DNA from 4 places in the Skermanella mucosa genome. Region 4 is predicted to be linked to each of the others. Evidence: riboswitches for the same ligand, from Rfam matches in the RefSeq annotation. Region 4 holds a riboswitch; each other region holds the start of a gene.
The links. Region 4 has a riboswitch for thiamine pyrophosphate ahead of thiC (phosphomethylpyrimidine synthase ThiC). Riboswitches for the same ligand answer to the same signal wherever they lie in the genome.

Region 1: it holds a riboswitch for thiamine pyrophosphate, as region 4 does, so the genes downstream of both, thiO (glycine oxidase ThiO) here and thiC (phosphomethylpyrimidine synthase ThiC) in region 4, are expected to answer to the same signal.
Region 2: it holds a riboswitch for thiamine pyrophosphate, as region 4 does, so the genes downstream of both, JL100_RS02180 (ABC transporter substrate-binding protein) here and thiC (phosphomethylpyrimidine synthase ThiC) in region 4, are expected to answer to the same signal.
Region 3: it holds a riboswitch for thiamine pyrophosphate, as region 4 does, so the genes downstream of both, JL100_RS06900 (ABC transporter ATP-binding protein) here and thiC (phosphomethylpyrimidine synthase ThiC) in region 4, are expected to answer to the same signal.

What each region holds. Positions count from the first base shown of each region.
Region 1 covers NZ_CP086106.1:579,253-584,031, reverse strand. The annotation lists gene JL100_RS02670 (tRNA1(Val) (adenine(37)-N6)-methyltransferase) at 1-694, shown strand, start outside; gene JL100_RS02665 (S49 family peptidase) at 743-1,585, shown strand; TPP riboswitch at 1,675-1,775, shown strand; gene thiO (glycine oxidase ThiO) at 1,766-2,977, shown strand; gene thiS (sulfur carrier protein ThiS) at 2,974-3,207, shown strand; gene thiG (thiazole synthase) at 3,246-4,016, shown strand; gene JL100_RS02645 (PP0621 family protein) at 4,053-4,292, shown strand; gene JL100_RS02640 (glycine--tRNA ligase subunit alpha) at 4,512-4,779, shown strand, end outside.
Region 2 covers NZ_CP086106.1:470,803-475,581, reverse strand. The annotation lists gene JL100_RS02190 (adenosine deaminase) at 1-417, shown strand, start outside; gene JL100_RS02185 (methyl-accepting chemotaxis protein) at 350-2,533, opposite strand; TPP riboswitch at 2,689-2,789, shown strand; gene JL100_RS02180 (ABC transporter substrate-binding protein) at 2,846-3,985, shown strand; gene JL100_RS02175 (branched-chain amino acid ABC transporter permease) at 3,982-4,779, shown strand, end outside.
Region 3 covers NZ_CP086106.1:1,511,220-1,515,998, reverse strand. The annotation lists tRNA gene JL100_RS06920 (tRNA-Pro) at 1-57, opposite strand, end outside; gene JL100_RS06915 (class I SAM-dependent methyltransferase) at 233-898, shown strand; gene JL100_RS06910 (DUF192 domain-containing protein) at 902-1,372, opposite strand; gene JL100_RS06905 (acetoin utilization protein AcuC) at 1,448-2,584, opposite strand; TPP riboswitch at 2,694-2,802, shown strand; gene JL100_RS06900 (ABC transporter ATP-binding protein) at 2,795-3,562, shown strand; gene JL100_RS06895 (ABC transporter permease) at 3,562-4,323, shown strand; gene JL100_RS06890 (ABC transporter substrate-binding protein) at 4,330-4,779, shown strand, end outside.
Region 4 covers NZ_CP086106.1:2,426,515-2,431,293, reverse strand. The annotation lists gene thiC (phosphomethylpyrimidine synthase ThiC) at 1-1,580, opposite strand, end outside; TPP riboswitch at 1,664-1,781, opposite strand; gene JL100_RS10955 (hypothetical protein) at 1,861-2,772, opposite strand; gene JL100_RS10950 (hypothetical protein) at 2,968-3,192, opposite strand; gene JL100_RS10945 (EAL domain-containing protein) at 3,488-4,690, shown strand; gene JL100_RS10940 (response regulator) at 4,757-4,779, opposite strand, start outside.

The DNA of each region.
Region 1 (4,779 bases), 1.8 Mb from region 4:
CCTGATGCAGCCCGCCCGGGGCTACCGCGCCGCCATCGATCCGGTGCTGCTGGCGGCGGCGACGCCCGCCTCGGCGGGGGAACGGGTGCTCGACGTCGGCGCCGGCGTGGGCGCCGCGACCCTCTGCCTGGCGTCGCGCGTTCCCGGGGCCGACGTAACCGGGCTGGAGCTTCAGCCCGATCTCGCGGCGCTCGGCGCGGAGAACATCCGCGCCAACGGGCTGGAGGACAGGGTCCGCATCCTGGAAGGCGACCTGCTGGCGCCGCCGGAAGGAATCGCCGCCACGGCCTTCGACCGGGTGATGACCAACCCGCCGTTCCAGGAGGCTGGCACCCATACCCCGCCGCCGGACGGGAGCCGCGCGCTGGCACATGGCGAGGGCGCGGCCGACCTGGCGGCCTGGCTGGACTTCTGCGCCCGCCGGGTGAAGCCGCGCGGCACCCTGACCGTCATCCACCGGGCCGACCGGCTGGACGACCTGATCGCCCTGCTGCACGGCCGGTTCGGCGCGATCACCCTGGTTCCGCTGTGGCCCAAGGCGGGCCGGCCGGCCCGGCGCATCCTGGTGACCGCGCGCAAGGGAGCCCGCAGCCCCGCCCGCCTGATGCCCGGCCTGGTGCTTCACGAGGCCGACGGGCGGTTCACCGGGGCGGCGGAGGCGATCCTGCGCGACGGCGCCGCGCTGGATCTTTGAAATCAGGGCGTCCGCCCCATGTTAAGCGGCATGCTGATCCGCCGTATCATGACCGCCCTCGGTCGCAAGCCCGCCCCCACCGTTTCCGTCCTCCGGCTGTCCGGCGTCATCGGCGCCGGCGGGGCGCTCCGCCCGGGAATCACCCTGGCGGCGCTGGCGCCCGCCATCCAGCGCGCCTTCTCCGTTCCCGGCCAGCAGGCCGTGGCGCTCCAGGTCAATTCGCCCGGCGGCTCGCCGGTCCAGTCCGCCCTGGTCGCGGGACGGATCCGCCAGCTGGCCGACGAGAAGAAAGTGCTGGTCTTCGCCTTCGCGGAGGACGTCGCGGCGTCGGGTGGCTATTGGCTGGCCTGCGCCGCCGACGAGATCTATGCCGATCCCAGCTCGATCATCGGCTCGATCGGCGTGGTATCCGCGGGCTTCGGCTTCCAGGACCTGATCGCCCGCTACGGGATCGAGCGGCGGGTGCACACCTCCGGTACCCGCAAGGCCATGCTCGACCCGTTCCAGCCCGAGCGGGACGAGGACATCGTCCGGCTGAAGGCGATCCAGGCGGAGATCCACGACGCCTTCAAGGCGATGGTCCGCGGCCGGCGCGGCGACCGCCTGAAGGGGACCGACGACGACCTGTTCTCGGGGGAGTTCTGGACCGGCGCCAAGGCGCTGGAGCTGGGGCTGGTGGACGGGCTCGGCGACCTGCGCTCGGTCATGCGCGACCGCTTCGGCGAAAAGGTCAACCTGCGGCTGGTCCATGGCGAGCGCCGCTGGTGGCGCGGCCGCGTCCGGACGGAAGCGGCGCTGCCGCTGCTGCCGGCCGGCGTCGCCGACGACCTGGTGTCCGCCGTGATCGGCGCCGCCGAGGAGCGTGCCATGTGGTCCCGCTTCGGCCTGTAGCGCCGGCCCCCGGGCTGGGCGGCTGCCCGATAAGCCTTGCGGTCATACCGGGGCATGCCGCATAGTCGCGGCCCCGGACGAGAGTCCGGAAAATCTGGCTGGGGTGCCGGTCCGTCGATGGGCCGGCTGAGATCATACCCATCGAACCTGTTCGGATAATGCCGACGAAGGGAGCCCCCCATGACGACAGCGCGATCCATTTCCGATATTTCGACCGGCCCGCGGTCCGACCGCCCCTCGGTCGCCATCGTCGGTGCCGGCGTGGTCGGGCTGGGCATCGGCTGGCGCCTTGCCGCCGCCGGGTGCCGGGTCGAGATCTTCGACAAGGGCGAGGCGGGACGCGGCGCCAGCCATGCCGCCGCGGGCATGCTGGCGGCCGGGGTCGAGGTCGAGCCCGGCGAGGAAGGCCAGCTGCCGCTGAACCGGCACAGCCAGGACCTGTGGCCGGGCTTCGCCGAGGAGCTTCAGGCCGCCTCCGGCATCGATGTCGAGTTGCGCACCGAGGGCACCCTGGTGGTGGCCCTGAACGCCGACGACGTCGCCCGGCTGCGCTTCAATTTCGACCTCCAGAAGAGCCTGGGGCTCGGCCATGAGTGGCTGACCGGGGCGGAGGCCAAGCGCCGCGAGCCCTATCTGCACACCGGCACGGCGGCGGCGATCCTGAGCCCGCGCGACCATCAGGTGGAGAACCGCAAGGTCGCCCTGGCGCTCCGCACCGCCTTCGAGCGGGCCGGGGGGCGCCTGCACGAGAACGCTCCGGTCGAGGAAATCCTGGTCGAGGGCGGGCGCGCGGCTGGCTTGCTTGCCGCAGGCGGCCGGCCGCACCGGGCCGACGTGACCGTGCTGGCCGCGGGCGCCTGGTCGCGGGGGATTCCCGGCCTGCCCGACGATGCCCGGCCGCCGGTCCGGCCGGTCAAGGGACAGATGGCGGCCCTGCGGATGGACCCGCGCGAACCGCTGCTCCGCCATGTCGTCTGGACGCCCGGCGTCTATCTGGTGCCGCGCCGCGACGGCCGGCTGGTGATCGGCGCCACCGTGGAGGAGCGCGGATTCGACACCGACTTGACCGCCGGAGGCGTTATGTCCCTGCTCGAGGGTGCCTGGCGGGCGCTGCCGGGGGTCGAGGAACTGCCGATCGACGAGCTCTGGGTGGGCTTCCGCCCCGGCTCGCGCGACGACGCGCCCATCCTGGGGCCCTCGGCGCTGGACGGGCTGGTCCTGGCGACCGGCCACCATCGGAATGGCATCCTGCTGACCCCGGTCACCGCCGACGCCGTCTCCGACTATATCCTGACCGGGCGGATCGCCGAGGTCATCCGCCCGTTCGGCATCGACCGGTTCGTCAAGAAGGTGGCGCCAGGCCGCCCGCAGAGTGGGAAGGAACTTCCATGACCCGACATGTCCCCCCGCATATCCCCCCGCATATCCAGGTGAACGGCCAGCGCGAGCCGCTGGCGGCTCCGACGCTCGACGCCCTGCTGCGCGGGAAGGGGGTGGTTCCCGGAGCCCGCGGCGTCGCCGTCGCGTTGAACGGCGAGGTCGTCCCCGCCGGCCGCTGGGCCGACACGGCATTGGCCGAAGGCGACGACCTGGAGATCGTCCGCCCGTTCTCCGGCGGCTGACGCCGGATACTCCCATACGAAGCCCTGAAAGCACGTCCATGTCCGATTCCTTCGAGATCGCCGGCCGCAGGCTCACCTCCCGCCTGTTCATCGGCACCGCCGGCTACCCGAACCGCCAGGTCATGCTCGACTCCATCACGGCGAGCGGGGCCGAGGTGGTCACCGTGTCGATCCGCCGCATCAGCCTGGAAGGCTATGCCGAGAGCATGGTCGACCTGCTGGGATCCGATTACGTCCTGCTGCCCAACACCGCCGGCTGCTCGACCGCGCGGGAGGCGGTGCTGACCGCCCGCCTCGCCCGAGAGGCGCTGGACACGAATTGGATCAAGCTGGAGGTGATCGGCGACCGAGAGACCCTTCATCCCGACGTGGAGGAGCTCCGGCGCGCGACCGAGGAGCTGGTCGCCGACGGCTTCACCGTGCTGCCCTACTGCAACGACGACCCGGTGTCGTGCCGGAAGCTGGCCGACGCCGGGGCTGCGGCGGTGATGCCGCTGGGCTCGCCGATCGGTTCCGGCCTGGGCATCGCCAATCCCCACGCGATCGAGCTGATCTGCGCGCGCAGCTCCGTTCCGGTGATCCTGGACGCGGGGATTGGCACCGCCTCGGACGCGACCCTGGCGCTGGAGCTGGGGTGCAGCGCCGTGCTGCTGAACACCGCCGTCGCCAAGGCCCGCGACCCGCGCCGCATGGCCGCGGCGATGCGCGCCGCGGTGGAGGCGGGGCACGCCGCCCGGGAGGCGGGCCGCATCCCGAAGCGGACCTACGCCCAGGCCTCAAGTCCCCAGCTCGGCCTGATCGGCACCTGACTTGACCGGCATGGGGCGAGGGCACTAAGAGAAAGCATGTTGAAGTTCCTCACCCTCGTCCTGCTGATCGCCATCGTGTGGTTCGGCTTCAAGTTCGTGACCCGCTCCCAGGCGATCGCCAAGGCGAAGCGCGAGATGGCGGCCCGCCGCGAGGCCGGGCTGCCCCGCCCGCGCCCCCGCGACGCGCAGGAGATGGTCCGCTGCGCCTCCTGCGGCGTCTACGTGTCGGCCACCAAGGCCAGCGCCTGCGGCCGCCCGGACTGCCCTTACCGGTGAGGGGGTTCCTGTTGCTTGTCCACAGATGAACGCAGATGGACACAGATGTTTTTTCGATCCTGTCTGTGTTCGTCTGCGTTGATCCGTGGGCAATCCGGCCCTGCGCTGTTCACCCGCCCCGGGTCGCCGGCTCCGACGCATCGCCTCCTGCACTTGATTCCGCCAGATTGCCCGCGTATCGTCCACGCACTGCAACATAATCATAAAGTGTGAGCGAACATGGCGCCTGCAAGCGCGGCGACACGGCCCCTCAGCTTCCAGGGGCTGATCCTGAAGCTCCAGAATTTCTGGGCGGAACAGGGCTGCGTCATCCTCCAGCCCTATGACATGGAAGTCGGCGCCGGCACGTTCCACCCGGCGACGACCCTGCGGGCGCTGGGGCCGCAGGCGTGGCGCGCGGCCTATGTCCAGCCGTCGCGCCGGCCCAAGGACGGGCGCTACGGCGAAAATCCGAACCGCTTGCAGCATTATTACCAGTTCCAGGTGA
Region 2 (4,779 bases), 2.0 Mb from region 4:
CTGCCGGTCAGCCGGATCGGCCACGGCGTCCGCTCGATCGAGGACGCCGACCTGATCCGCCGGATCGCCGGCGAGGGCATCGTGCTGGAGGTCTGCCCGACCAGCAACATCCGCACCGCGGTGTACGGCTCCTACGCCGACCACCCGCTGGACCGCCTGCGCGCGGCCGGCTGCGCCGTCACGCTGAACAGCGACGACCCGCCCTATTTCGCGACCACCCTGGGCGGCGAATACGAGGTCGCGGCGGAGGCGTTCGGCTGGGGTGAGGAGTACCTGCGCAATGCGACGGTGACGGCGCTGGAAGCGGCCTTCCTGGACGCCGAAACGCGCGGCCGGCTGCTCGGGCCGATCAAGTCGGCCGGCAGCCCAGCCGCAGGGCGCCCCAATGGCGGCCATGGACCAGGATCGGGGCGCTGACGTCCTTCAGCAGCAGGAACCTGCCGCCGCCCATGTCGCGGCGATAGGTCTGGACCAGGGCCGGCGCTCGGCTGCGGGCGGCGGCGATGCCGGTGAAATCGTCGAACAGGCGGCGGTTGCGGCAGTTGGCGGTGTTCCAGGCCGGCTCGCCCGGCCGCTGGGGCTGCGAATATTTGAGGTTGTGGGTCGGCAGATAGCCGTTGCGGTCCACCGCGACGCAGAAATCGATCCGCGTCTCCTTCTGGAGCACAGCTTCCTGGATCGGCGGCAGCAGGCGGTCGCACAGGTCGGTGTAGGCGGTCAGGTACTGCTGGGGATCGGTCCCGGGGATCGGCTGGTAGGCGGTGGAGAACATCGCCGCGGCGCTGATGCCACCCTCGTCGATGGTGTCGTCGAACAGGCCGGAGATCTGGCGCGCCGCCGCCTGCACGGTCTGGATCAGCGCCTCGTCGCCCCGGTGCCAGCGGTCCAGCGCCTCGGCCAGCGCGGCCTGGACGGCAGGGTCGAGGTCCTCGAAATGGACATGGAGCACTTCCCCCTCGATGGTCGTCGCCTTGGCCGCGACCTCGCCGATGCCCGGCAGGTCGAAGGAGACGAGGCTCCCCTGCGCGGCGGTCCCGGCGGCCAGGCGGACCTGGGCGCCGCCGCTGGAGATGTTCTCGACGCAGGCCGGCACCGTCCGCCCGTCGATCCGGCATTCGGTCTTTATGTCCACGGTGACGCGCATCGCGCGCCGGCGCTCGGCGAAGCGGGAGTTGCGCAGGCTGGAGATCACCCGCTTCTCGATGTTGACGACCTGCTCGACCAGTTCGGTCGTGTTGTTGCGCAGCTGGGTCGATACCGTTGTGGTCAGTCCCGCCTGGGTGGCGACGCTGCCGATCCGCTCGTGCACCCGGCGCACGCTGTCGGCCGTCTGGGTCACGGTCTGGGCGATGTCCTGGGTGACAGCGTCCTGCTCGACCACGGCGGAGGCGATGGCGGTGATGGTGTCGTTGACCAGCTCGACCCGGCCGGCCACGTCGGCGATCGCGCTGACCGTGTCGCCGATGGCCTTCTGCATGGACTGGATCTCGGACCGGATATTGCACGTGGCATGGTTCGTCTGGTCGGCCAGCAGCTTGACCTCGTTCGCGACGACGGAGAAGCCGCGCCCTGCCTCGCCGGCGCGCGCCGCCTCGATGCTGGCGTTGAGCGCGAGCAGGCGGGTTTCCTTGGCGATCTTCTCGATCAGCGAGGCGATCGAGCCGATCCTGTCGGACACGTCGGTCAGGTTGTTGGCGATGTCGCGGGCGGCCTGGGACCGGATAGTGGCGTCTTGGGCGGCCCCGGTCGAGCGGTCCACCTGACGCGAGATCTCGGCGATGGAAGCGGAAAGCTCCTGGGTGGCGGCGGCGATGGTCTGGGCATTGACGTCGGCCTCGTGGGACGCCTCGGCGACGTGGCCGCCGTCCTCGCTGACCATGCGGGCGGCGCCCAGCACCTCGGTCGAGGCCCTCTCCATCGCCTCCGCCTTGCGGCGGACCAGCTGGACCGCGTCGTCCAGCTCCTGCTCGAAGGTGTCGGCGAGGTCGAGCAGCTCGTCGGTCACGTGCTGCTCGGTCGTCGTGTGGGTATAGACGGAGAGCGCCAGCTCCGCCTCCATCAGGAGGGTGCGGATCAGCGTCGCCGCCTGGTCGGCCGCGGCGTGCCGGCTCCAGCGGTTGCGCTCGATCACCGAGCGGACCAGCCGCTCCAGGATGAAGGAATAGGCCGAGAGGTAGAACCGCGGCTTCAGCCCGACCCGGTGGTGGGCCGACCCGATCCGCTGAACCCGCTCCACGTACCCGGCGTCGATGCCCTCGACGAACAGCTTGTGCCAATGGTCCTGCTGGGCGCAGATCAGGCGGGTGACCATGCCCTCCGCCGCGATCAGCTCCGCCGTCTCGGGAAAGCGCTTCAGGAAGCCGTAGAAATCGGTGAGGATGCCGTCCAGGTCGGCGTTGACATGGGGGCCGAGCTGCCGGAGCGAGCGCTGCGTGGCACCGTCGATCCGCCAGAGCGCCAGCTCGACCGACGTGCCATGGGACGGGGCCGCGTCGGGCTGAGCCCGCGCGTCGGACAGCTCGCGAGTGTTCATTGGTCATCCCCCCAGTTGCAATCGCGGACAATCGGGCGCCAGGGTTGCAGCGGCAATGATCTACGTCAAAAGTATTAGATCAAACGGCCGAGCGATCTCCTTCGGATAGGGCTGGCCGAGCCTTGACGGGGCCAAGCCGGACTGTCACTGTCGCGTCACGAAGGCTGGGGTGCCGGGCCGATCCGCCCGTGCTGAGATCATACCCATAGAACCTGATCTGGATCATGCCAGCGAAGGGAGCCCGTGGGACCGACCAAGAGCAAATCGCGGCACTCACAGGTTTCCGCTTCGCAAGGAGGAAGGGAACCGACGATGCCCGCCCGGAAGTCCACACTGTTCGCCGCCGCGTTCGCCGCCGCCCTGTCGTCCGCCGCCGGTCCCGCCACTGGGCCCGCCGCCGCGGCAGACCTGGATATTCCGGTGCTGGTGCCGGTCACCGGCTTCCTGGCGCTGGAGGGCACCAGCCAGCGCAACGGCGCCGTCCTGGCGATCCGCCACGCCCCCGAAGGACTCTCGGTGCGGTCGGAGGTGATCGATACCGGCACCTCCCCCGAAGGCGCGGTGACCGCGCTGGTCCGGGCGGCCGGGCGCGGCGCGCCGACCGCGGTCGCCGCCAGCATGCTGGGCACCCAGATGCTCGCCATGCTGCCGCTCGCCGACGAGTACGGCATTCCCCTGGTCACGGTGTCCGGCACGGCGTCGATCACGGAGCGCGGCAACCCTTGGGTCTTCCGCTTCTTCCCCGGCGACGGGGTCACCAAGACCGCCCATGCCCGCTACGTGGCGGAGGAGCTGGGCAAGCGCCGGCCGGCGGTGATCTATCAGACCACCGCCTATGGCCAGAGCGGCCAGGCGCACCTGCGCGACGCCTTCGCCAAGCTGGGCGTCGAGCCGGTGTTCGAGGAAGGCGTCGATCCCGGCATCCGCGACATGCTGCCGGTGCTGACCAAGGCCATGGCGGCCGACCCCGACGTGCTGGTCCTGCACCTGCATTCCGGCCCGACGGCGCTGTTCGTGCGGCAGGCGGCGGCCATGAACCCCGGCGTACCGATCGTCGCCGGCTCGGCGATGCACCAGCCCTCCACCGCGGCGCTGCTGGAGCCGACGGAGCTGAAGGGCGTCTGCGCCGAGACCTCGGCCTCTCCGGTGTCGGGCGGTTCGCCGGAGATGGAACGCTTCACCGCCGAGTACCGCGCGGCCTTCGGCACCGAGCCGGACGCCTTCGCGCTCGGCCAGTACGACGGCATCCGCATGGTGCTGGACGCGGCGGCCAAGGGGGCGGACACGCCGGAGGCCGTGCGCGACGCGCTGGCCAAGGGGACCTACGGCGGGCTCGCCATGACCTACCGCTCCGACGGCCGGGGCAACATGGCCCATTCCGCCGTCATCGTCTGCTACGACGGGACGTCGCGCGTTCCGGCGGTGGTCAAGCGCTACGACGTGGCGCCGTGACGGGTGTCGCTCAGCTTCTGGTCAACGGGGTGGCGCTGGGCGCCGCCTATGCGCTGGTCGCCCTGGGCTTCGTGCTGGTGCTGAACGCGACCTCGGCCGTCAACTTCGCCCAGGGCGACCTGGTGATGGCCGGCGGATTCCTGGCGGTGGCCCTGGCGGGCCTTATCCCCCTTCCCGGCATCCTGCTGCTGCCGCTGGTGGCGGCGCTGATGGCGGCGCTGGGGCTGCTGGTGTCGCTGCTGGCCTACCTGCCGCTTCGGCACCGCCCGCCGGTCAGCGTCTTCATCAGCACCATCGCGGTCGGTATCATCCTGCAGAACGGCGCCACCCTGCTGTTCGGGCCGGAGCCGAAGGCGGCGCCGCCGCTGTTCGGGGGCGGAACGCTGGAGATCGCCGGCCTGCTCGTGCCTAAGCAGTCGCTCGCGGTCGTGGCGGTGGCCGGCCTGCTGATCCTGGGCCAGCACTGGCTGTTCGCCCGCACCCAGCTGGGCCGGCGCCTGCGGGCGACCGCCCAGGACCCGGAGATGGCGCGGGCCTGCGGCATCCCCGTGACGGTCATGGTCGCCGCGACGTTCGCGCTGGGCGCCGCCCTGGCGGGCGCCGCCGGGCTGCTGCTGTCCAACCAGTTCTTCGTGACGCCGACCTCGGGCAGCGGGCTGATCCTGAAGGCCTACATCGCCGTGACCATCGGCGGCTGGGGATCGGTCCCGGGCGCCGTCGCCGGCGCGCTGCTGATCGCCGCGTTCGAGGTGCTGGTGTCCGCCACCCTGTCCTACTCGGCGGCGACGGCGGCG
Region 3 (4,779 bases), 920 kb from region 4:
GAACTCGGGACCCTCTGCTCCCAAAGCAGATGCGCTACCAGGCTGCGCTACGCTCCGCCAGAGCGTGACATACATCATCGGGGCAAACTCAGCAACCACTGCCCCCGGAGCCCCCCGAAGAAAGTTCCGGAGCTTTGTCGTATGGACATACGCAGGGCGCCGTGGCATTCGGCGACCAGCCACCGACCGCGGATATCGCCCCCCGGATATCGACCCGACACGAGGATCCCGAGTGACCCAGCAATCCATGTTCCTGCCGCCGGCGATACACCGGTACATCCTGGACAATTCGCTGCGCGAGCCGCCGGTGCTCGCCCGGCTCCGTGCCGAGACGGCCAGCCTGACCCAGGGCTATTACCAGATAGCACCCGAGGAAGGGCAGATGCTGACCCTGGTGCTGGAACTGCTGAGGGCGCGGCGGACGCTCGATATCGGCGTGTTCACCGGCTACAGCGCGACGGTGGCCGCCCTGGCGCTGCCGCCCGAAGGCCGGGTGGTCGCCTGCGACGTCAGCGTGGAATGGACCGACGTGGCGCGGCGCTACTGGGCCGAGGCGGGGGTCGCCGACAAGATCGACCTGCGGCTGGCCCCGGCGACCGAGACGCTGGCGGGCCTGATCGGCGAAGGTGCGGCGGGCAGCTTCGACTTCGCGCTGATCGACGCGGACAAGGAGCTTTACCCGACCTACTACGAGCAGGCGCTGACCCTGGTGCGGCCCGGCGGCGTGATCGCCATCGACAACACGCTCTGGCGCGGCACCGTCGCCGATCCGGAAGCGACCAAGCCGAAGACCGAGACGTTCCGGGCCTTCAACGCCTTCGTCCATGCCGACGAGCGGGTCACCCAAGTGCTGTTGCCGCTGGGCGACGGCCTGACGCTGGCGCGCAAGCGCCCCTGAAGGCTATTGCTGCTGAAAGGCCGGGTGAACCACCCGGTCGCCGGCGCGGATGCCCAGCCGGGCGGCCATGCCGCCGTTGATCTCCAGCACGCCCTTGACCTGCCCCGCGGAACTGATGGTGTCCAGCGACTGGGGCACCGCGTTCTCGTGGATATTCACGATCCGGCCTTCGGGACCGATAAACACCATGTCCAGCGGGATGAAGGTGTTTTTCATCCACATGGACATGGTCTGGAGTTGCGGCAGCACGAACAGCATCCCGGCGTCGGGCGCCATGGTCTCGCGGAACATCAGGCCCTGCGCCATCTGGCGCGGAGACTCGGCGATCTCGACGGAGAACGGATACTTGCCGCCCGACGCGGTCTCGATGGTCAGGCGGTCGGTGCGGAAGGTCTCCGCGGCGGACAGGGACCCCTGGCCGGCCGCAACCAGCAGCAGGACGAGGGTGAAGGTTCGAATGATCGCGGCAGCCATGATCCAGTCGCTACAGGAGCCCGCCCTATATGTAAAGCATTTGGGCGAATCCTGCACCGTCAGGATCCTGCACCGTCACGACATGACCGCGTCCACGACCTGCCGGACCTCATCGCGCACCGGGCCGGGCCTCGGGGCGTCGGCGATCGTGGTGAACCAGTGTTCCGGCGGGTTCTGGCCCTGGCGGCGGGTCCAGGTCAGCGCGCGCAGCACCTCCTCCGCGTCCTCGGTCACGGGAGCGTCGGGGTCGATGCCGTTGAGGGTAGCCCAGACCCCGGTCCAGCAGCGGCCGACCGACCAGGGATTGTAGCCGCCGCCGCCCAGGACGAGGACCCGGGGAGCCAGCGTCGCGAGGGAGCGGACCGCGTTCCACAGCGCGCGGTTGGACAGTTCCAGCCGGCTCATGGGGTCGTCGGCCAGGGCGTCTGCGCCGCACTGGATCACCACGGCGTCGGGGGCGAAGCTCCGGCCCAGCGGCATCAGGGCGTTCTCCAGGATGTAGTCCAGTTCGGAGTCATTGAACTCCACCGGGACCGGCAGGTTGCGCGCCATGCCGCCGCCCCGGTCCCCGACCTTGCCGGTGAAGGGCCAGCGGGTGCCCTCATGGACCGACACGGTCAGCACCCGGTCGTCGTCGGCAAAGGCGTACTCCACCCCGTCGCCATGGTGGGCGTCCAGGTCGGCGTAGTAGACCCGCCGCAACCCGCCGTCGAGCATGGTGAGGATCGCGAGCACCGGGTCGTTGAAGTAGCAGAAGCCGCTGGCCCGGTCGCGCAGGCCGTGGTGGGTGCCGCCGGCCGGGTTGTAGATCACGCCCTCGTGCTCGGCCAGCAGGCGGCCGGCCAGGATCGAGCCGCCCGACGCAGTGGCGGGGCGGCGGAAGACCTCGGCGAAGATCGGGTTCTCCAGCCGGCCGATATTGTAGCGGTCGCGCGCCTCGGCATCGAGCCGCTGCTCCGCCTCGGCCCGGCGGACCGTCTCTATATATGTGCGGTCGTGGAAGCGGGCGAGTTGGTCGGGCGTCGCCCTCGGGCTGTCCAGATAGGCCCGGTGGTCCAGCCACCCCATGGCCCGGGAAAGGTCGATCGCGGTGGAGACCCGGGGGATCGCGAGCGGGTGCTTCTTGCCGTAGGTGGAGGCCCGGTAGATTTCGCTTCCGATGAAGAGCGGGCCGATCGGCGGGGACTGGGCGGGGCGGGACGGGTTCAGCATGGACGCTGACCTAGGCCGCCCCCCGCGCTTCGTCAACTCCGTGCGTTTATCTGCGTATTCGGTATCCCGGCGCCTTGCCAGGGCGTCACGGACTTGCAATAGTCCGTCCAACCTCACTGGGGGGAGCCGATGGTCGGCTGAGAGGTCCCAAGACTCGGGACGACCCCTGGAACCTGATCCGGTTGATACCGGCGTAGGGATCAGTGACCCATGCACGACCTCGTGCGGCCGACCGTGTCGGCCCGTCTTCCCAGCATCGGCGTGAGAATTGAGCGGGCCCGCCTGACCTATGGCGGCGTGCGGCTGTTCGACGGCCTGGATTTCGAGCTGGAAGGCGGCCGCTGCACCTGCCTGCTGGGACCCAGCGGCGTCGGCAAGACCACGCTGCTTCGGCTGATCGCCGGGCTGGCCGATCCGGAGCCGCCGACGCTGCTGACCGCGGAGGATGGAAAGCCGCTGGAAGGCCGGGTCGCCTACATGGCTCAGCAGGATCTGCTGCTGCCCTGGCTGGGCGCGCTGGACAATGTATTGCTGGGGCCGAGGCTGCGGGGCGAGGCGGTGGGCGCCGCCCTGGTGGACCGGGCGCGCGGGCTGCTCGACGCGGTCGGGCTCGGCGACCGGCTGCAAGCCCGGCCGGCGGAGCTGTCGGGCGGCATGCGGCAGCGTGTGGCCCTGGCCCGCACCTTGATGGAGAACCGGCCGGTCGTGCTGATGGACGAGCCTTTCTCGGCCCTGGACGCGATCACCCGGCTGAGGCTCCAGGAACTGGCGGCCGGGCTGCTGGCGGGCAGGACGGTGCTTCTGGTCACCCACGATCCGCTGGAGGCGCTGCGCATCGGGCACCGCATCCACGTGATGGCGGGGCAGCCGGCGGAGATCGGGCCGGCGATCTCGCCAGAGGGAGCGCCGCCGCGGCCGGCCGACGATCCGGCGCTTCTGGCGCGCCAAGCCGAGTTGCTGCGGCGGCTCTCGTCATGATGCGGATTGTCCGGCCCGCCGTGACCGTGATGGTCCTGATCGCCGTGTGGCAGGCGCTGGTCTGGGGCACCGGGGTGCCGCGCTTCATCCTGCCCGATCCGGCTCGGGTGGCGGTGGCGCTGTGGGAACGGGCCGGCCTGATCGGTTATCACGCGCTGTTCACGATCGGCGAGATCCTGGGCGGGCTGGCGCTTGGCGTCGTGCTGGGCGCCGCCACGGCGCTGACGCTCAGCTATTTCCGGCCGGCGCGGCGCTGGCTGATGCCGGTGCTGGTGTTCAGCCAGGCGATCCCGGTGTTCGCGCTGGCGCCGCTGCTGGTGCTGTGGCTGGGCTACGGCATGGCGTCCAAGGTCGCGATGGCGACCCTGATCATCTATTTCCCGGTGACATCGGCCTTCTTCGACGGGCTGAGGCGGACCGAGCCGGGCTGGCTGGACCTCGCCCGGACCATGGGCGGGTCGCGCTGGACCACATTGCTGCGCATCCGCCTGCCGGCAGCATTGCCCGCCTTCGCCTCCGGCCTGCGGGTCGCCACGGCGGTGGCGCCGATCGGCGCCGTGGTCGGCGAATGGGTCGGGGCGTCGGCCGGACTCGGATACCTGATGCTGCACGCCAACGGGCGCATGCAGGTGGACCTGATGTTCGCGGCCCTGCTGACCTTGGCGGCCATCGCGGTGACGCTCTATTTCGCGGTGGACGCGCTGCTGCGCCGTGCCCTGCCGTGGCAAACGGACAAAAATCCAGAAGACGAGAGGGACTGAACACCCATGCGTACCCAAGCATCGCGCCGATCCATCCTGAAGGCCGGGCTGGCGGGGCTGGTCCTGGCGGCCGGCATCGCCGCCTCGGCGCCGGCGTCGGCCCAGGACAAGCTGACGGTCCTGCTGGACTGGTTCGTCAACCCCGACCACGCGCCGCTGTATGTGGCGCGGGAGATGGGCTACTTCCGCGACGCCGGGCTGGAGGTCGAGATGGTCGCCCCGGCCGACCCGAACGACCCGCCCAAGCTGGTCGCCGCCGGCCGGGCCGACCTGGCGGTGTCGTACCAGCCGCAGCTCCAGATGCAGGCGGCCGAGGGCCTGCCCCTGACCCGGATCGGCACGCTGGTCGCGACGCCGCTGAACACGGTGGTCGTGCTGGCGGACGGGCCGGTCAAGTCGATCGCGGACCTGAAGGGGCGCAAGGTCGGATACTCCGTCGGCGGGCTGGAGGACGCG
Region 4 (4,779 bases):
CGCCAGCGGAAGTCGAACCGGGCGCGGCTGAGGGCGTCGTCCCTCAGCCGGGCCGCCGGATGCCCCTTGGCGAGGTCGGCGGCGTGGGCCGCGATCTTGTAGGTGACGACACCTACCTTGACGTCGTCGCGGTCGGGCAGGCCCAGATGCTCCTTCGGCGTCACGTAGCACAGCATCGCCGTGCCGAACCAGCCGATCATGGCGGCGCCGATGCCGCTGGTGATGTGGTCGTAACCGGGCGCTATGTCGGTGGTCAGCGGGCCGAGCGTGTAGAAGGGCGCCTCGCGGCAGACGTCGAGCTGCCGGTCCATGTTCTCCTTGATCTTGTGCATCGGCACGTGGCCCGGACCCTCGACCATGACCTGCACGTCATGCTTCCAGGCGACCTGCGTCAATTCCCCCAGCGTCTCCAGCTCGGCGAACTGCGCCGCGTCGTTGGCATCGGCGATGGAGCCCGGACGCAGCCCGTCGCCCAGCGAGAAGCTTATGTCGTAGGCCCGCATGATCTCGCAGATCTCATCGAACCGGGTGTAGAGGAAGTTCTCCCGATGGTGCGCCAGGCACCATTTGGCGAGGATCGAGCCGCCGCGCGACACGATGCCGGTCACCCGCCGCGCGGTCAGGGGGATATGGGCGAGCCGGACGCCGGCATGGATGGTGAAGTAGTCGACGCCCTGCTCCGCCTGCTCGATCAAGGTGTCGCGGTAGATGTCCCAGGTCAGCTCCTCGGCCCGGCCGCCGACCTTTTCCAGGGCCTGGTAGATCGGGACGGTGCCGATCGGCACGGCGGCATTGCGGATGATCCACTCGCGGGTGGTGTGGATATTGGCGCCGGTCGAGAGGTCCATCACGGTGTCGGCCCCCCAGCGGGTCGCCCAGACCATCTTCTCGACTTCCTCCGCCACGGAGGAGGCGACGGCGGAATTGCCGATATTGGCGTTGATCTTGACCAGGAAATTGCGGCCGATGATCATCGGCTCGATCTCCGGGTGGTTGATGTTGGCCGGGATGATCGCCCTGCCTTTCGCCACCTCGTCGCGCACGAACTCGGGAGTGACATGGTCCGGGATCGCGGCGCCGAAGGACCGGCCGTCGCGCACCGCTTCGAGCGCCGCCTGCCGGCCGAGGTTCTCGCGGATCGCCACATACTCCATTTCCGGCGTGACGAGGCCGCGCCGCGCGTAGGCCATCTGGGTCACGGCGGCACCGGCCCGTGCCCGCAGCGGCCTGCGGGCGGGGCCGGAGAACTCCTCAAGGTTGCTGCGCTGGCCCTGGCGCAGTCCGTTGTCCTCCGGCCTGATCGGCCGGCCGTCATAGGCTTCGGTATCGCCGCGGACCGCGATCCAGCCGGCGCGCAGCGCGGGCAGGCCGCGGGCGATGTCGATTTCAGCGGCCGGGTCGCTGTAAGGGCCTGAGCTGTCATAGACCCGGACCGGCGGCTCGCCGCTCGCGGGCTCCAGGTCAACCTCGCGGAGCGCCACCCGCAGGTCCGGGTACAGCGTGCCCTGAACATGGACCTTGCGCGACGCGGGCAGCGGCCCGGTGGAAACGGTGAAGGTGGGATTGTTGTCTTTCGGCATCGTGATCTCCTGCTTCGAATGCGAGCGGAGATCCGGAATGCAGCGATGGAGCTGATGAGAACCGGCGTGGATGCGACGGCGCAACCCTCGCCCTCTCCCCTTCCTACGCCGGCACGACCCGGATCAGGTTCAAAGGGTCTCCGCGTTGCCGTTAGGCCGACGGAATCTCAGCCCCCTATCGGGGCTCCCCTGGGAATACGCCGATCCTCACGGCATCCCTGCCGCTTGTCAAGCCGCCAATCGCGGAAAGGTCGAGCCTCACGTCCACAGAGGGACTTCCTCAGACGGGCTTCAGGAAATAGGGCCGGTTCCGGACTGCCACCGGGTCGGACTGGAAGGTCTGGATCGCGTAGGCCGGGGTTCCCTCCAAAAGGTCCCGCATGACGATGCCCATCGGATGGGGGCTGGCGCCGTATGTCAGCCGGACCCGATCCGCCGGTCCGGCGTCGGCGATGAAAAAGGTGTCGAACGGCCGGGTGACGCTCCAGCGGCAGCCGACGGGGCCGGCCGCGGACACCCCGTACCGGCTGACGGGGGAAATCATGCCGGGAAGCGGGGCCAAGCCGGTGGTGTCGATCAGAGCGGTGAAGATGAACTCGGCCGGGTCGTCGGGATCGTTGACCCGGAACCCCCAGGTCTGCATCCACTCAATCTCGGCGGCCGCGGCCATGCCGTCGCGGACCGGGTTCGGCGCCGGCAGGTTGACCAGGAAGCCGGTCTTGAAAACCGGATCGCCGAACAGCTCCCTGCCGACCGCGACGGCTGCCGGATCATCGCACGGCATGAACAGGCGGTGGTTTCCAAGCAGCTTCGTCTGCTCGTCGCCCATCAGCCACTGATCGAAGGTGATGTCCGGAATCTCGTCCCCGCGACCTTCCGGACAGGCCACGATGCTCAGTTCCAGCTCCTGGACGATCCCGGCCGCCGACGGTGACCATTGCTCGGGCGGCAGGTTCAGCCCGGCCGATCGGAAAGCGCTATGGACATGGAAGCCGTAGCTGACCGAGGCGCCGTCGCCGAAAATGGCGGGCCGCAGCCCGCTCCCCTTGAAAAGATCCATCACCCTGACGGGATCGACAAGGTAATGGACCATGCAGCTGGACAGCGAAGCATAGTGGAAGGGCGATGCCACTCCGGGCGGAAGCGCCGGCAGCCGGTTAGGTGTGTCGGGCCTTCTGGGTGTGGACGGCATTTCCTGGCTTCCTACGGGGATGTGCGACCAGGAGAGATAAAACCGGCAATAGGCGGAATGCCACCATTTTCTTCCGAACCAATATTACAAATCTGAAACCGTCATCCAATCTTCAGACACCATGGCCATGCCATGGCAGCCGGTCCGGCGGCGGACCCCGCCCCGGCGTCCTACCCGGCCATGGCGGGATAACGCTTACTTCTCGGTTTTAGCCAGGACGTGGAGCGCCTGGGCCCACAGGAAGTATTTGCACGTCGCCAATTCCTCGATCGTGTCGATACCGAAGGCTTCCTTGAGTTTAAGGGCGTCGCTCTCGGTGACGCCCGCAAGGGCGGCTGGGGATTGGGCCATCAGCTGCTTCGGCGTCATACCCTCATAGGTCTTGTCGAGAATCGCTTTAAGGCTTTCGATCGCGGCCATCGTCAGCTCCCTGATAGAGGTTACTTATCAAAGCGGGTCTAACCAACATGCAAGCACGCTTACTCTGGGTACGTGCGCTGATATGTATATTGCATAAGAGAAATCCAAGGCATGAAGCGGCGTTCTCACGTTGTTACGAATGGAACACTCCGCTTGGCTTGCAAACGATCGGTTTCGGTCGATCGGATTATTTGACCGGCATGGCTTGCCTTTACAAAAACTGGATTAAGCCGTATTTTCCTGAAAATGGTTCGTTTCGGTTCGGCAGCCGGCGGCCCTTCGTGGAGACCCTCCCTTGATCCGCAAGACGTTTCGACCAGGTGCAACGATCTTCTTCGAGGGACAGCCGGCCGACTGCGCCTATATCGTCGAGCGGGGACAGGTCGAGATCTGCGCCACCAGGGACCAGACCCACATCACGCTGGCGACGCTCGGCCGGGGCGAGATCTTCGGCGAGATGGCGGTGCTTGACGACAGCGTCCGGTCGGCCGCCGCCCGGGCGACGGAAGAGACGGAGGTGCTGATCATCCGGCGGGACCAGCTTAAGCGACGCATTCAGGAAGTCGAGCCGATCGTCGGGCAGTTGCTCGGCAGCCTGATCAGCCGGTTCAGGCAGGCGCAGATCGGCCTTCTCAACGACCTGCCGGGCCGGGACCGGGGGACGGCGAATCACCTGGTGGTATCGGCTCCCACCGGCGGCACGGAGCGCGGCGAGTCGGCGCTGAACTGGATCCACCGCGAATACGACCTGGAACGGGGCCTCGGCGCCGGGGAGTTCGAGCCGTTCTTCCAGCCGATCGTGACGATCGCGGGCGGCGAACTCGCCGGGTTCGAGGCCCTCGCCCGTTGGCGGCATCCCGACCGCGGCTTGGTGCCGCCGTGCGAGTTCATCGACCTGAGCGAGAAGAGCGGCCTGATCCGGCAGATCGATCTGACCATCATGGCGGATGCCTGCGCGTTGCTGCGCCGGACCGCCGGCGACCGCCCCCTGCCCTTCCTGAGCGTCAACCTGTCGTCGCAGCATTTCACGGATATGGACGTGGTGGAGGGTTTGGCGAAGCGGTTGGAGATGACCGGTTTTCCCGCCGAGCGGCTGAAGGTCGAATTGACCGAGACGGCGCTGGTCCACGATCCGCACCAGGCCTACGAGGTCATGTGCAGGATCAAGGACCTCGGCGTGACCCTGGCGCTCGACGATTTCGGGACCGGCTACTCCAGCCTCTCCTACCTGCACAAGTTTCCGTTCGACGTGCTGAAGATCGACCAGTCGTTCGTCCGGGCGTTGGGCGAACAGGGACGCACCCATCACATCGTCGAAACCATCATCACACTGGCCCGCCGCATGGGCATGGAGGTGGTGGCGGAAGGCGTCGAGACGGCCGACCTGATCCAGCCGCTTCGGGATCTGGGATGCACGTTCGGCCAGGGTTATCATTACAGCCGGCCGGTCCCGGCGGACGTCATGGGCGGGATGCTCGACCAACCCACCGGAGTTTGACGACCGGCTGCGCATTCCGCGCAGATCGGGCGGCGGGACGCCGCCCCTCCGCACAGGGTACCTGCCTCAGCCGAGTCCCCCCTCGTCCA